DNA from 2 places in the Jeotgalibaca sp. PTS2502 genome. Region 1 is predicted to be linked to the other one. Evidence: predicted binding sites of a transcription regulator. Region 1 holds the regulator's gene; the other holds the start of a gene.
The links. The regulator LexA, encoded in region 1, represses DNA repair genes until DNA is damaged. The targets are predictions, from matches to a motif close to CNAACANNTGTTNG.
Positions count from the first base shown of each region.

Region 1 (7,606 bases):
CGATTGTACCGGTCGTTTTCCAAGGACCGTTTTCTTTAAAAGCTTTAATTAAAAGAGAAAATGCATTTGTTCGTTTTGGTGATCCGATTCGTTTACCGGAAGGCAAACGAATTAGCAAAGATGAATTATCAGCTATCGATCAAGCTTTAATGGATTCATTTGATCGTTTAGACAATGAAGTCAATCCTAATTTTAAATATGACTATACAAAAAAACAGAGCTCCTAAGCTCTGTTTTTTTGTGTTAATCTGACATTGATTGTAGTTGGTACATATCGTAGTAAATACCTTTTTTAGCAATCAAATCATCATGTTTACCACGTTCGATAATCTCACCCTTATCAAGAACTAAGATGAGGTCAGCATCACGAATCGTAGATAAGCGATGGGCAATCGCTATCGTTGTTCGCCCTTTTCGCATTTTATTCATACTCTCTTGAATTAACAATTCTGTCTCCGTATCAATATTAGCAGTCGCTTCATCTAAAACTAAAATCTTAGGGTCGCGGATAATCGTCCGTGCAAAAGAAATCAGTTGGCGTTCCCCACTTGAGTAAGAAGCCCCTCTCTCAATAACCTTCGCGTGGTATTGCTCAGGTAATTGCTCGATAAAATGATTGGCGTGAACAAATTCTGCAGCATCCTGAATAGCTACGTCATCCAACTCATCATTCATGAGACGGATATTACGGCTAACATCACCATAAAACAAGAATGAGTCTTGTAGAACAAGCCCCATCTGTCTTCTAATTTCCTCGATTGGATATTTTTTAATTGATTGTCCATCAATCAGTATATCCCCTTCGTAAAACTCATAAAAACGCATGAGGACATTAATAATCGAACTTTTACCACTACCTGTATGTCCAATCAAAGCAACCGTTTCGCCAGGATTAGCAGTAAAACTAATGTTTTTCAAAACGTTATGTCCGTTATCATAGGCGAATGTCACATTTTTAAACTCAATTTTACCTTTTGTAATAGCTAAATTAGCTTCTTCATGTTGTTGAGGGACTAGTTCATCATGATCAAGTACACGGATGACACGATAGCTTGACACAATCCCGTCTTGAAAAACACTCAAGTTGTCCATCATCATTCCAAGGGGTCTAAAGAAGTTGTTAATGTAGCTAGTAAAGGAATAAATAACCCCTATCTCCACAAATTGGTCAAATGACTGTCCACCAAACAAATACAAAACAACCGTCAATGCAATGGCTTGTAACAAACTGATAAAGGGATTAAGAAGCAAGGCATTCATCCTAACCATGGCTATTCTGCCACGCGCATACTCTTCATTAACATCACTAAATTCCTTTTGCAGTCTTTTTTCTTGGCGGAACTGTTGAATAATAGACATACCTAGTATATTTTCATTCAATTTTGTGTTTAGCTCACTTAGTTTTTCTCTCATTGTGCGGTATACACGAGTGCTGACACGTTGGTAAAACCATACCATTAATGTCATAACAGGTAAGAAATATAGAAAGGTTAAGGTGATTTTTACATCTAATACCCACATCGCAATAAACACTGTTACGATACTTAAAAGACCCTCTGCTAGAGCCAAGAAGACAGCCCAAAAATCTTTAATTGTTTCCGTATCATTTGTCACACGAGAAACAATTGAACCAGCCGGTGTTTGATCGAAATATCGCATGCCGAGTTGATTAACTTTTCTAAACAGTTGATTCCGTATATTTTCGACTGTTTTTTCGGACGCCATGCTAAATAGGTAATTCTGAAAATACATCGTAATCATGCTGATGATAATCGATAACATGTATAATAGTGAAAATTGAATCGCAATCGAAATGGTTGCTTTCCCTTGAGTGACATAGTTATCGAGAAATACTTGAATAATCCTAGGGGAGACAACGTCGGTTATAGCTAGTCCGATACCAAAAATAAAGGACCAAATAAATGGTGATTTAAAAGGTAACGCATAAGCTACAATTCGTTTAACAACTCGAACTTGTTCTTTGACCGGAATGGTTTTAGACCAAACTGATTGTTCCATTATTTCTCACCTTCTAACTTGCTTTCCAATTGCTGTTTCTCATACATTCGACGATACCAGCCTTGGTTTTGCATTAATTGTTCATGATTTCCTCGTTCCACAATAGTGCCATTATCTAGAACGATGATTTCATCAGCGTGCATCACACTCGAAATACGATGAGCTGCGATAATGGTTGTTTGATTCTTTCTTTTTTCTTTCAATTGACTTAAAATTTGTTCTTCTGTTTTTGCATCAACAGCTGATAAGGAGTCGTCTAAAATCAATAATTCTGGTTGCGTAATCACGGCGCGAGCAATCGAAATCCGTTGCTTTTGACCACCAGAAAGGGACACGCCACGTTCCCCTACCAATGTATTGTAGCCATTTGGAAAACCGAGAATATCATCATGAATCGCTGTAATTCGAGCTGCTTCGTAAACCTCTTCGTCTGAATAAGCTGGATTGGCGAATCGAATATTATCTGCTACATTTGTTGAAAAAAGAAAGTTATCTTGTGGCACATAACCAATGCCGCTTAGCAAACTATCCAAGCTATAATCCTTAATATTAATGCCATTGTAACTAATGATGCCATCATAGTGATCATATTCTCTTAGCAACAAACTAAACAGACTACTTTTTCCTGATCCAGTTCGACCCACAATACCTAATGTGTGTCCTTTTGGAAGATGGATAACAATATCCTTAAGCGAGATTTGTTCTGAATCGCTATATTGGAATGATTGAATCGCAATTTCTAAGTCACCATCTAGTGGCTGAGTAATTGCATGCTTGGGTTCAATAATACGTGATTGTTCTTGAAGCAGTTCATCAATACGGCTGTAACTAGCGCTACCTCGCTCTAAAACATTCAATAATCGACCAACAGCAAGCATTGGCCACCTCATTAGAGCAATGTAGCTGAAGAATGTTACGAGGTTACCAATAGTCATTTCGCCATTTTGAATAAAGTAAGCCCCAAAAATCAAAGATAAGGCATATGAAATACCCATAACAAAAATAACAACCGGTCTGAACATCGAATCAATCGCATAAACCTCTTTGTTTTTTAAAACAACGTCACGAGTCTTCGATTCAAAATCAGCAATATCTTCCTTTTCCTCGCCAAAAGTTTTAATCACCTTTACTCCCGTAACACTTTCTTGTGTCTTATCATTCAAGGCTGAAAAGGATGCTTGGGCTTTCCTAAAGGTTCGATGAATTTTCTTCCCTAACATTCTTGAAACAAGTGTTAAAGCTGGCACTGGTATCATGGCGATTAATGTTAATTTCCAGTTTACAGTTAGCAACATTGTTAAAAATGTAATTCCACCCGATGAGATCGAGTCAGCTAGGGTCAGAATTCCTGCACCTGCAACCATACGAATGGCATTCAAATCATTAGTAGCATGAGCCATTAAATCTCCTGTACGATATTTTTGAAAAAATTCGGCATCCATCTTCGTAAAATGATTAAATAAGCGTATTCGAAGTATTTTTTCAAGTTTAGCAGACGTTCCCCAAATTTCCATGCGCCAAATGTAGCGAAAAATATATTGACTAATACCACATAATAGGATAATCCCTGCTTGAATCATTAAACTTCTAGGTGTTAACAATTGCTCATTAATATCATCAATAATATTTCCGACTATTCGGGGTGAAACAACTTGTATCAAAGCTACAACAATTAAGAAAAAGACCCCCACTGTGTAAGAACGCCATTCTTGCTTGAAGAACCACTTTAATTTTTTAAAGATTTGCACGGGTTTCCCTCCTTCTAAGTTCATACAAAACAAAAAAGTGGACCCAAACAAGCATCCACATTTTTCATTATTTCATTCAATTATTTCTTTTTAGCTTTCTTGTTTTGACCTTTCATAGAAGCCATAATTTGTTTCACTTTGCGTTCTGATGGTTTTTGACCCATTTGCATCATCATGTTGCGTAACATATCTTCTGAAATAGGTGGGTTTTCAGCAAAATAATTCATCATATAACGACGTGCCAAAAAGAAGCCCCCTACAGCTCCTAAAAGTACCCCTAAAATAACAATAAAAATCCATGCACTTGTACTCAATTTGTATCCTCCTTCCAAAAGTCCTCATTTAAATATATTACAAGATATTCGCCAAAAAGGAAATAGAAAAGCGCAATTATTCATTTTTTTTAAAACCCGAACATCTGTTTGATTCTTTTGTTTAGATGTGATAAAATAACACTATAAAAATATGGGAGATGATGGTCCGATGACTAAAGGTAGAGACTCAAGACAAATGAATGTTTTGCACTTCATCTATACGGAAGTTCAGCAAAAAGGTTATCCACCAACGGTAAGAGAAATTGGTAATGCCGTAAACCTATCATCTACCTCAACCGTTCATGGCCATTTGGCTCGATTAGAAAAAGCAGGATATATCTATCGAGACCCGACTAAACCAAGAGCTATTGAGGTCACTGAATTAGGTTTACAACAATTAGGAATCAAGAGCGATCAAATGCCGCTACTAGGCGTGGTCACGGCTGGTGAGCCAATCTTGGCGGTTGAGGAAGCAACAGACTTCTTCCCTATTCCACCGAACTTAAAAAATAGTTCGGATGACTTATTTATGCTAACCATCCGAGGAAACAGTATGATTAATGCAGGAATCTACAATAACGATGCGGTTATTGTTCGAAAACAAGCTTCTGCTGAAAATGGCGATATTGTGATTGCTATTACAGAGGACGAGGAAGCAACCTGTAAACGATTCTATAAAGAAACAGATCATTACCGATTGCAGCCAGAAAATGATGAACTTGAACCGATTATTTTGGACTATGTACAAATATTAGGTAAAGTTGTCGGCTTATACAGAACTCATATCAGTTAATAGCAACAGCCAGAAAGTAGCATACTCTCTGGCTGTTTTATTGTCAAATTTAAAAAGAGATTAGGCAAATGCTCAATCTCCTTTTTGATTTTAGTATTCCATTAGGTTAAAAATGTCGTAGCCAGAGATTTTTTCTCTTCCTTTTAGATCCAATAATTCTATTAAGAATGCTAAACCAACAACTTCGCCACCTAATTTTTCAATTAATTCAACAGTTGCTAATGTTGTTCCGCCAGTTGCAAGTAAATCATCACAGATTAATACTTTTTCACCAGGTAAAACAGCATCTTTGTGTAATTGAAGAACAGCTTCACCATATTCTAAACCGTAAGCGACTTCTACTGTTTCACGAGGCAATTTACCTTTTTTACGGGCCATTGCGAAACCACAATTTAATCCTACTGCAACCGGACAACCTACCATAAATCCTCTTGCTTCAGGCCCAACAACCTTGTCGACACCTTTATCTTTTGCATACTCTACAATTTTAGCAATTGCAGACGCATAAGCATCGCCGTCTTGCATTAATGGTGAAATATCTCTAAAAATAATTCCTTCTTCTGGAAAATCTTTCACATCAGCAATATACTTTTTAAAATCCATCAAAATTTCCTCCTATAACTACTTATCACAAGCTTTAATCCACTGAATCAATTCTTGGAATGGCTGGTAAATAAATAGTTTCTCAGCATTCATTTTATTTATTCTTTGTTTATAAGTATTGGTTTCTTCCAAATTGACTTTTTCAGGTTGCGGATTTGGATTCATTATACCGTTATCAATTGTAACAAATTTTGCTTCTAAAAACACGGATATGATAAAAATCAACAAATTCTTATCAATTTTTAAGTATTGGGCCAAGTCAGTTAACTTGCTTCGAACATCCATATTTTGGTGGGTTCTAAAATAACGGTAAGCATGAGCAAACACCTTTTGATTAGGGATTCCTTCAGCCGTTATACTTTGAATCGGATAGGCATAAATATAATAGTTATTAAATTTATGTCTTTCCAAGAAGTAAGTCAAATAGTCTAGACTACTTGGGCAATCAATAATAATCAGATTTGTTAATTCATCTTCAAATGGTGGGATATCATCTCTACTTTCCAATAAAACTGAGACACTGCTATTTGGCAAGTGATCAGCTGTTTTATCAAAAAAGGCACGGTTAAAAAACAGATAAACACTATTCTCAATGTTAAGAGACTCGTCTTGGACTTGAGATGTTCGCTTATCAAAATACTGAACATGCTCAATGGTCAAATCTTTTAACTGTAATTGTGGTTTCGATAAATCTCGCCAAGTATTAATCCCCAATTCGCCTATTACGGATATGGTTTCCATTTCAGGCATAAAGGAAGCTAAATGCCCTTTGTTAAAACCAATAACATCAAGTGTTTGTTTTTCGGAGTATAAAGAAAATTTAAGATGCTTTTGATCTGCTCCTATTTGTTTAATATTTTGTGCAGGGACATCCTTAAAGGCAAAGATTGGTTTAGGATTATCTGTTCCAAAAGGTTTCAACTGATCAATCTCATTTAGAAAATCCAAAGTAACTTCATCAACATCTAAGTACTCATCAACCTCGATTGTCGCACCTTGCTTAATCTGTTCAGCATAGACTGATGTGACATTATTCAGCTCGTAACTTAGTTGATTAACTTGATCAACACTAACACTCAAGCCTGCTGCCATCTTATGGCCACCAAATTTCAGAATACAATCTGAGCAAGCGGACAATGCTTGATACAGATGGACAGCATCTATACTTCGACCTGACCCTTTAGCCAGCCCTGTTTCTGAATTCTCAGCAAGCAAAATCGTTGGTCGACCTGTTTCTTCAACTAAGCGACTCGCGACAATACCTAACACACCTTCGTGCCAATTCGGATCACTTAAAACGATGATATTTGGCAGAGACGAGAGTTGTTCTAGTTTAGCTGTCGCTGATTCAACAATCTCACTGACAATGGCTTGTCTTTTCGAATTTGTTTGTTGAATTTCTTCGACCACTTCTTCCAGGCGTTCTTCATCAAAGGAAGTCAATAATTCGACGCCAGGAGAAGCATCTCCTAAACGACCGAGTGCATTTAAGCGAGGACCAATGGTGAAGCCAATGGTTTCCTCATCAACACCTTCTAGAGAAGTTCCCGCTTTTTCTAATAACATCAATAAGCCGATACGTTCGCTTTGTTTTAAAATTTCCAATCCTTTTTTTACAAGCCACCTGTTCTCATCCGTTAAACTAACTAAGTCTGCAATAGTACCTACAGCTGCAATATCAAAGTATTCGTAAGGGATTCTGTCTTGGAGTGCGCCAGCCAATTTTAAGGCAACACCAGCTCCAGATAAATCAGAAAATGGATAGCCGCCAGATGGATGGTTAGGATGAATAATAGCATAAGCGTTAGGTAATTCTGTAGGTAATTCATGGTGATCGGTTACAATCACATCAACACCTTTTTCATTCGCTAATTGGATGGCATCATGTCCCATAACGCCGTTGTCGCACGTTACAATCAACTCAATACCACTTTCAATTTGCTCTTGAAAGACGCGTTCATTAGGGCCGTAACCATCTTTAAAACGGTTAGGCAAATAGAAGGTCACGTTCCCACCCAACTCTTCAATTGCTTCAACTAAAATAGCCGTACTGGTTATACCATCAGCGTCATAGTCACCATAAACCAATATAGCTTCTTCCGATTCAATTGCCTGGAAAATCCGATTGA
Region 1 covers NZ_CP019433.1:601,100-608,705, reverse strand. Annotated here, with positions in the region: gene BW721_RS03080 (lysophospholipid acyltransferase family protein) at 1-227, shown strand, start outside; gene BW721_RS03075 (ABC transporter ATP-binding protein) at 244-2,019, opposite strand; gene BW721_RS03070 (ABC transporter ATP-binding protein) at 2,019-3,767, opposite strand; gene BW721_RS03065 (YneF family protein) at 3,848-4,081, opposite strand; gene lexA (transcriptional repressor LexA) at 4,251-4,874, shown strand; gene BW721_RS03055 (adenine phosphoribosyltransferase) at 4,965-5,477, opposite strand; gene recJ (single-stranded-DNA-specific exonuclease RecJ) at 5,496-7,606, opposite strand, start outside.

Region 2 (7,606 bases), 360 kb from region 1:
CATCATCATGGGGTTGAAGTTCGCTTCGATCACACCATAGCCTGGGTTTTCTTTTGTTGATGGTTGCTGATAGTCTTTAATCATCATATCCATGCCTGAAATGGTTGCGCCTAAAACAGTTGCCATCTGTGCTGCTAATTGCTTGTATGACTCATCCATCTTATCCGTATAATCAATCGAATCGCCACCGGTACTCACATTGGAATTATCTCTTAAATAAACACGACTAGCTGCTTCAGGAATATCATCTACTTGATAGCCTTGTTCTTCCAAGGTCATCAACTCGATGTCTCCTAGTTCTATTTTTTCAAGCGGGCTGCGGTGGTTTTTCCCTCTTAATGGGTCTTCATTTTTCATAGCGACTAATTCCTTAATCGTATGAATGCCATCTCCTGTCACATTCGCCGGTACACGAAGCAAAACAGCCTTGGTTTCTTCACCAATAACAAAGAAACGGTATTCTGTTCCTTCAACAAAATCCTCTACTAAGATGGTGTCGTCCTCTTTAAGAGCAATAGCAACGGCTTTAGTAAAGTTAGCTAAATTCGCTCCTTCTTTAAAAATAGAAATACCTAACCCATAGTTTGTAGACTTTGGTTTGACAACAAAAGCTTTGTTGGCAAAGAGTTGATAGTCTCTAACCGCTTGCTCTTGATTTGTATATTCCATACTAGCTGGCACAGAAAACCCATGTTGAGCTAGTATTTTTTTAGTGACCACTTTATTCTCCATAATGAGTGGTGATATGTAGCTATCAAGAGCCGTCATATTACCATTTTTAACGTACTCTAAATGGTCGCCATATTTCAACGAAATAAATTGGTCGCTACGGTCAAGAATAGAAATCTCTAACCCTTGTTGAATGGAATCAAATAACAAAATTTGAGTCGATAATTCCATATCCTCAAATCCTGTTAAGGCATAAGGACGCTCTAATGATGTCTCTTTATAATGAACAGCTGATTGAATAGCCCACTCAGATAAGTCAATCCCCTTTTCTGCCATAGTGACTATTTGACCGCTAATCGTTTTTTCAGGTTGAAGAAAGGCTTGGTATTTGTCTTTAGCAATGTTAAGCAAGTCAAGGGGTGCGTCTATGTCTTCCAACATAGCTAACAACCCTGTCATCATTTGAAGCCCCTCTTCTTGGAAGGCAGATAGCTGTAAAGGGTGTTCAAAGGCAGTTTGACTATTCATGTCACGACCCTTTTGCCAATCAGCTTCATTAGTTGCTTCGTCTATCCATAATAAATACATAAAGAAGCTATGAACAAAGGACATGTCTGCTTTAGAAATACCATATTTACTAAAGGGGTTCAGGTCAAACAAACGGAACTCCAGATAGGCAACGCCATTTTCAAGAACTTGTCTAGCTTTTTTACCACCACGAAAACGAACGGGTGAATAGAATTCTTTTTCTTCAATTAATTTTCCTTCTGAAACCATTCGTTCAATGCTTTCAACATATTCTTCTAAACTATTAAACGATACGTTGACATCCTCGTTATTGACATAGCCATACTTGCTACTTCTTAAGCTTCTAATATAACCACTTGGAATATCATCTGGGATGGTATGATCTTGGAAGTAGTTATCTTTTACTTCAACAGAAGCACCTAATAGATAAGTCAGCATCCACTGGTATCTTAGAAAATTGTGGGTTAATTTAAAGTAAACCGCTGTTTGAAATTCACGAAATGTTTGTATATCATTTTGTTTTTCATAGAGTGCTTGAAGAAAGTCAGGATGAAATTCAAAATTAAAGTGAATGCCGCTCATCATTTGTTTTTTCTTTCCATAGACTTTTGCTAAATAATCGCGGTAGCGAACGTCTTCTTTATTATCCAATTTAGCAATTTGAATCATGTCTTCTTCAGGCATGTGGATCGGCAAACTGAAAGGAAGCATATACTCATCTTCATTAAGCGAAGCATGGACCACATCATGAATAGCAGCCAACCAATCTTCAACTTCTTGCACACTCTCTACTGGTGGTGTAACAAGTTCCAACTGACTTTCTGCAAAGTCCGTTTGAATATAAGGATGAAACGTTCGGTTACCAAATAAATGAGGGTGCTCACTCTCCGTAATCGTTCCGTCCCTCAAAATGCGTTGAGATTCTTTTTCTACCCCAAAAATCGCTTTTGTAAATAAGTTCTCGAACTTATTATCTTTGATGATTGTTTTGATATTCATCTACACTACTCTCTTTCATCTACATTTTTACACTAGTTCTATTATAGCTATAAACCATGCATTTGATAAGTCACTTACTTTTTTTATTTAAAAAAGCTTAAAAACGAATATTTGTTCTATTTCATTATGTCGCTTATAATAGTATCAGAATGAATGAAAGGAATAACCATTATGAAAAAACCACTCGCCTTTCGCATGAGACCAACCAACATCGACGAAGTTGTCGGACAGCAACACTTAGTTGGTCCAAACAAAATTATTAGACGAATGGTAGATGCTCGCATGCTATCATCGATGATTCTCTATGGTCCACCAGGTACAGGGAAAACAAGTATCGCAAGTGCCATTTCAGGATCAACACAGTCTGCCTTCCGCCAATTAAATGCTGCAACTGATTCTAAAAAAGATTTACAAATTGTTGTTGAAGAAGCTAAGTTTTCAGGTCAGGTTATTTTGTTACTCGATGAAATTCATCGTTTAGATAAGCCTAAACAAGATTTTTTACTTCCTCATTTAGAAAGTGGCCTCATTGTTCTCATTGGCGCAACAACAGAGAACCCTTATATTAGTATTAACCCTGCGATTAGAAGTCGAACGCAAATTTTTGAGGTCAAACCGCTTGCTATAACTGATATCGAAGTAGCTTTACAGCGTGCCTTAACAGATGAAAAAAATGGTCTTGGCCACTTAGCGATTAAACTGGATGATAATGCTCTCCAGCATTTCGCAAGAAGCTCTATGGGTGATTTAAGAGGGTCACTTAATGCATTAGAATTAGCAGCTCGTTCAACTCCTGAGAACGATGAGGGCGACATTCATATTACGCTTGCTATTGCTGAGGAATGCTTACAAAGAAAAGCACTGGTCCATGATAAAGATGGCGATGCTCATTATGACGTTATCTCTGCTTTTCAAAAATCATTACGTGGTAGTGATGTTGATGCTTCTCTTCACTACTTGGCACGTTTAATTGAAGCTGGTGAATTGGTTATTATATGCAGAAGACTATTAGTTTGCGCTTATGAGGATATTGGGTTTGGTAATCCAGCAGCCGTGGCACGAACAGTATCTGCCGTTCAAGCTGCTGAAAAATTAGGTCTACCGGAAGCACGAATTCCACTGGCACACGCAGTCATTGATTTAGCCCTATCTCCCAAATCAAATTCAGCGATTGATGCCATTGACGCAGCTTTAAATGACGTTCGTCAAGGAAAATCAGGAGATGTGCCCTTACACCTCAAAGACGCCCATTATCAAGGTGCTGGAAAATTAGGCAGAGGCGTTAATTATAAGTACCCACACGCTTACGACAACCACTGGGTAGCGCAACAATACTTGCCAGACAGTCTGAAATCTTCTCAGTATTATGAAGCCGTAATCACTGGTAAATATGAAAAAGCACTTGCTCAACAAGCAGATTCTCTAAGAAAATCATCCGAAAAATAAAAAAAGAGGTTACGCTTACATCCTTATTAAAACAGCTTTTTAAATAAAAATTAAGTAAGAATTCTTGCATCCAATTCAGGTGTGTGCTACTATACTTATAAGAAGTTCTGAGGTGTACGATATATTCTCAATGTGTTGACCGAACAAATAATTACTATATTGGGATCCTTGATTTATGTTGGATAGCAAGCCATGTCATGTGGAAGCTAGCAAGACATTCTGTGGAGCCCACCTGCTAATACTGCGGGTTCAAAACTAGTAGAATAACATAAACCGGCACCATCGGATTTTCTCTATAAAGTTCTATACTTTAGAAGCCGCTCTTTGAGCGGCTTTTTATTTTTGAAAGGAGTTCTTCTTCTGATGATTAAAGGATTAATAATCACATTTGGCATACTCTTACTAGTCGTTAGTTGGTTTTTAACTCAGAAAGCTAGCGATGCCTTTCTTTTATTTCCAGAAAAATTCACAGATGCTCAAAAACAACAATTAAATCAATTCTTTACGATAAATGGGATGATTTTTGCAGCCTTTGCCCTATCGTCAGTCATTACCTTAATTGTCGATCAAAAAATTGTTTATCTTGTTTTCATCGTAATCGTTTCGCTCTATTCAGCTTATTTTTCAAACAATCTATCTAAGCGGTTAAAATAACGTTTTCATTACTTTCTTTTTATTTCTTTAAAAGTGCGTTACAATAAAGATGTAAGCAAAGAAGAAATGGAGTGATCGTTATGTTACAAGAATACACAACAATTTTGGCCCCTGTCGATGGTTCAAGTGAGTCAGAATTGGCATTTCGAAAAGCAATTGAAGTTTCAAAACGAAATCATTCAAAGCTGGTTATCATCCACGTTATCGATACCAGAGCCATCCAAACCCCTTCAGGCTTCGAAGGTAGTTTTACAGATGAAATTATCCGTCAGACAAAAGTTATGATGGATAGTTATGAAAAAGCCGCTCGTGATGCTGGTTTAAGCGACATTGAAAGTCGTATTGAATATGGCTCACCTAAAGTGATGATTGGTAAAGACTTACCTGAAGAATATCATGCTGACTTAATTATGATTGGCGCTACAGGCTTAAATGCTGTTGAACGTCTCTTCATCGGCTCGGTTTCTGAATATGTGATTCGCCATGCCACATGTGACGTCATGGTTGTGCGAACTGATTTAGAAAATAAAAAAGTAAACTAATCAAAAAAGTTGGGACTGGGAAATAACTAGCCTTAAATAAAAAAAGCGTAATGAAATAATCATAATTCTGATTGTTTCATTGCGATTTTTATTTTTCACTGGATTTTTGTAAAAAGCTTCCGCTTTTCTTCTAGCCTCAAGGGCTAGTTTTGTAAGATTCATGCTCATAAGCATGATCCCGATGTCATTATGAACGGCTTGCTTGCCTCTGACATGAGTTCTGCGCATGCCAAATACACCTTTCATACGACCAAAAACAGTTTCTACGTCGATTTTTCGTTGTGCGTAGATTTCTTTTCCACGATCGCTCTCAAGGCTTTCTTTTACATGCTGCTTGAAGTATTCCCAGTTATAGTTGACCGCTGTCTGGCGCTGGGCACCTTTCGGTGTCTTGGCTAATTGATTGCGCGACTCGTCCTGTTGTTCCACATCAGCCTTGTATACTTTAAATTGTCTTTGAAAACCATTCTTATCATTTCGCGTACTGTAATGCGAGAAACTAAAGCGTACACCGTCTAAATCTGTATAGGCATCCTCGATCTCGTCATAATCCCAGTTATAGCGGTGTTTAGGATTAGAGCGATAGGCTTTAGTGTTTTCTTTATGATACATGCCGTATGGGATGAGCGGAACCTTACCAAAGGTATCCAGAACCGCCTCGTAATTTTCTTCGCTGCCATAACCGGCATCTGCAGCGATATACGTGAATAAATCCAACGTTTGAATGGATTCCAAAAAAGGGATAAACGTGCGTGTATCCGTCGGATTTGAAAAAATATCATAGGCGATGACAAACTGATTGCTCGATGCGACCTGAAGATTATAGCCCGGTTTCAACTCACGGTTCTTCATCGGATCTTCTTTCATGCACATGAACGTTGCGTCCGTATCTGTTTTAGAGAAACTGTTTCGGTCTTCAAATGTGGCGTTTGCTTCTTCATAGCGTTGCTTACGCGGTAAGAAATCTTTTTTACATTTATTCCGGTATTTTTTGAGGATGCGACGACGTCGCTTCTGTTCCGAACCACCTTTAGGAACCACTTTTTCTTCTGTAATCGCAGCTTCGACGGCCACAAGTTCCTTGTCGAGAGAACCGATTATTTCTTTAATACCTTCTGCTGTTTTCAATGTCTCTTCCGATAAAGCGAGGTTTACTTTTGCTTGGACGAGTTCATCATACAATTTCGAAACGTTATCATTGAGTTTTGCTTCATAGCGTTCGATTGCTTTCTTCCAAGTAAAACTATAAATATTTGCATCGGCTTGTATCTTCGTACCGTCGATATATAACGCATCTTCGTGAATCAAGCCGTTGTCACTCAAGAGTGTTGTGAAAAGAATGAAGGCATACTTAATAAGCTTTGATGCATGCTCGCTTGAACGGAAATTGTTGATTGTCTTGTAGCTAACAGAAGTGTCGCCTGTCAACCACTTCATGGGAATCGATTCTTCATTCATGCGTTCCATTTTGCGTCCGGAAAATGTGGTGCGGCTATAGGCAAATAAGCACATCTTCAAAAGCATCGCGGGATGAAAGGCAGGGCGACCTGTATGAGACGTCTCTTCCAGGAGAAATTCCGAAGGAATCGAATCGACGAAACGGCTGATGAGGCGTGCTTCGTGATCACTCGGGATTGTAAAATCCAATTGTAGTGCTAAGGCCGTCTCCATTGTGTTATAATTTTGATACATGGTGAGTCACTCCTTTGGTTTTTGGTCGTACTTAAATTATAAGGTATTTGGCTCACTATGTCTTTTAAAACAATAAAATCCCCAACTCCTTCAATTTAGAAAGAGTTGGGGATTTTCTTTATTCAGGGACTGAGTTTTTTCCCAGTCCCTTTTTTATGCCTTTTTTGTCGATACAGCGTTTAAAAACTGGCTGTATCTTACATTTACATAGCCAAATGTAAGATACAGCACTAAGATATCGAACTGTATGATACATTTGAGGGCAGAAATGTAAGATACAACTCTTTTATTAACTTATTATCTTTTTATTATTACTGCTGTATCGTACAGCTGATCATAAAAAAATGACGGAAGGACTTATGCCCTTCCGTCATTTTCTATTTAGCTTATTTGCTTAAACGAACAACGTCATTTAAGATAACTTTTTCTTCATCTGTTGGAATAAGAAGAACTTGTACTTTAGCAGCATCTGTTGAGATGATTCTTTCTTCTCCACGAACATTGTTTCTTTCATCGTCAATATCACAACCGAACCAGCTAATACCGTCGATAAGGATTTTACGAGTCATAGCAGAGTTTTCACCAATACCAGCAGTGAAGACAATCGCATCAACACCGTTCATTGTTGCAATGTATTGACCAATGTATTTTTGAACCCGATTGTAGAAAATATCCAATGCTAGTTGTGAACGCTCATCACCAGCTTCAGCTTTACTTTCAACGTCGCGCATATCACTTGATACACCTGAAAGACCTAGTAAACCTGATTTTTTATTTAAGATATCAACCATTTCATTAATATCAGTAATTTCAAGTTTATTCATCAAGTAGGGTAATAATGACGCATCGATGTCACCAGAGCGAGTTCCCATTGTAAGACCAGCTAGTGGTGTGAATCCCATAGATGTATCGATTGATTTTCCACCATCTACTGCAGTAATAGACGCACCGTTACCTAAGTGACATGTAATGATTTTCAAGTCTTCGAGTGGTTTGCCTAATAACTCAGCTGCGCGTTGAGAAACGTATTGGTGGCTTGTTCCGTGAGCACCGTACTTACGTGCAGCGAAATCTTC
Region 2 covers NZ_CP019433.1:959,155-966,760, forward strand. Annotated here, with positions in the region: gene gshAB (bifunctional glutamate--cysteine ligase GshA/glutathione synthetase GshB) at 1-2,196, opposite strand, end outside; gene BW721_RS04665 (replication-associated recombination protein A) at 2,368-3,642, shown strand; RNA gene ssrS (6S RNA) at 3,744-3,935, shown strand; gene BW721_RS04675 (hypothetical protein) at 4,006-4,296, shown strand; gene BW721_RS04680 (universal stress protein) at 4,377-4,838, shown strand; gene BW721_RS04685 (IS1182 family transposase) at 4,839-6,530, opposite strand; gene BW721_RS04690 (acetate/propionate family kinase) at 6,917-7,606, opposite strand, start outside.
Region 2: a site for LexA is predicted at 2,301-2,314, ahead of BW721_RS04665 (replication-associated recombination protein A). Genes of this name have one in related genera too.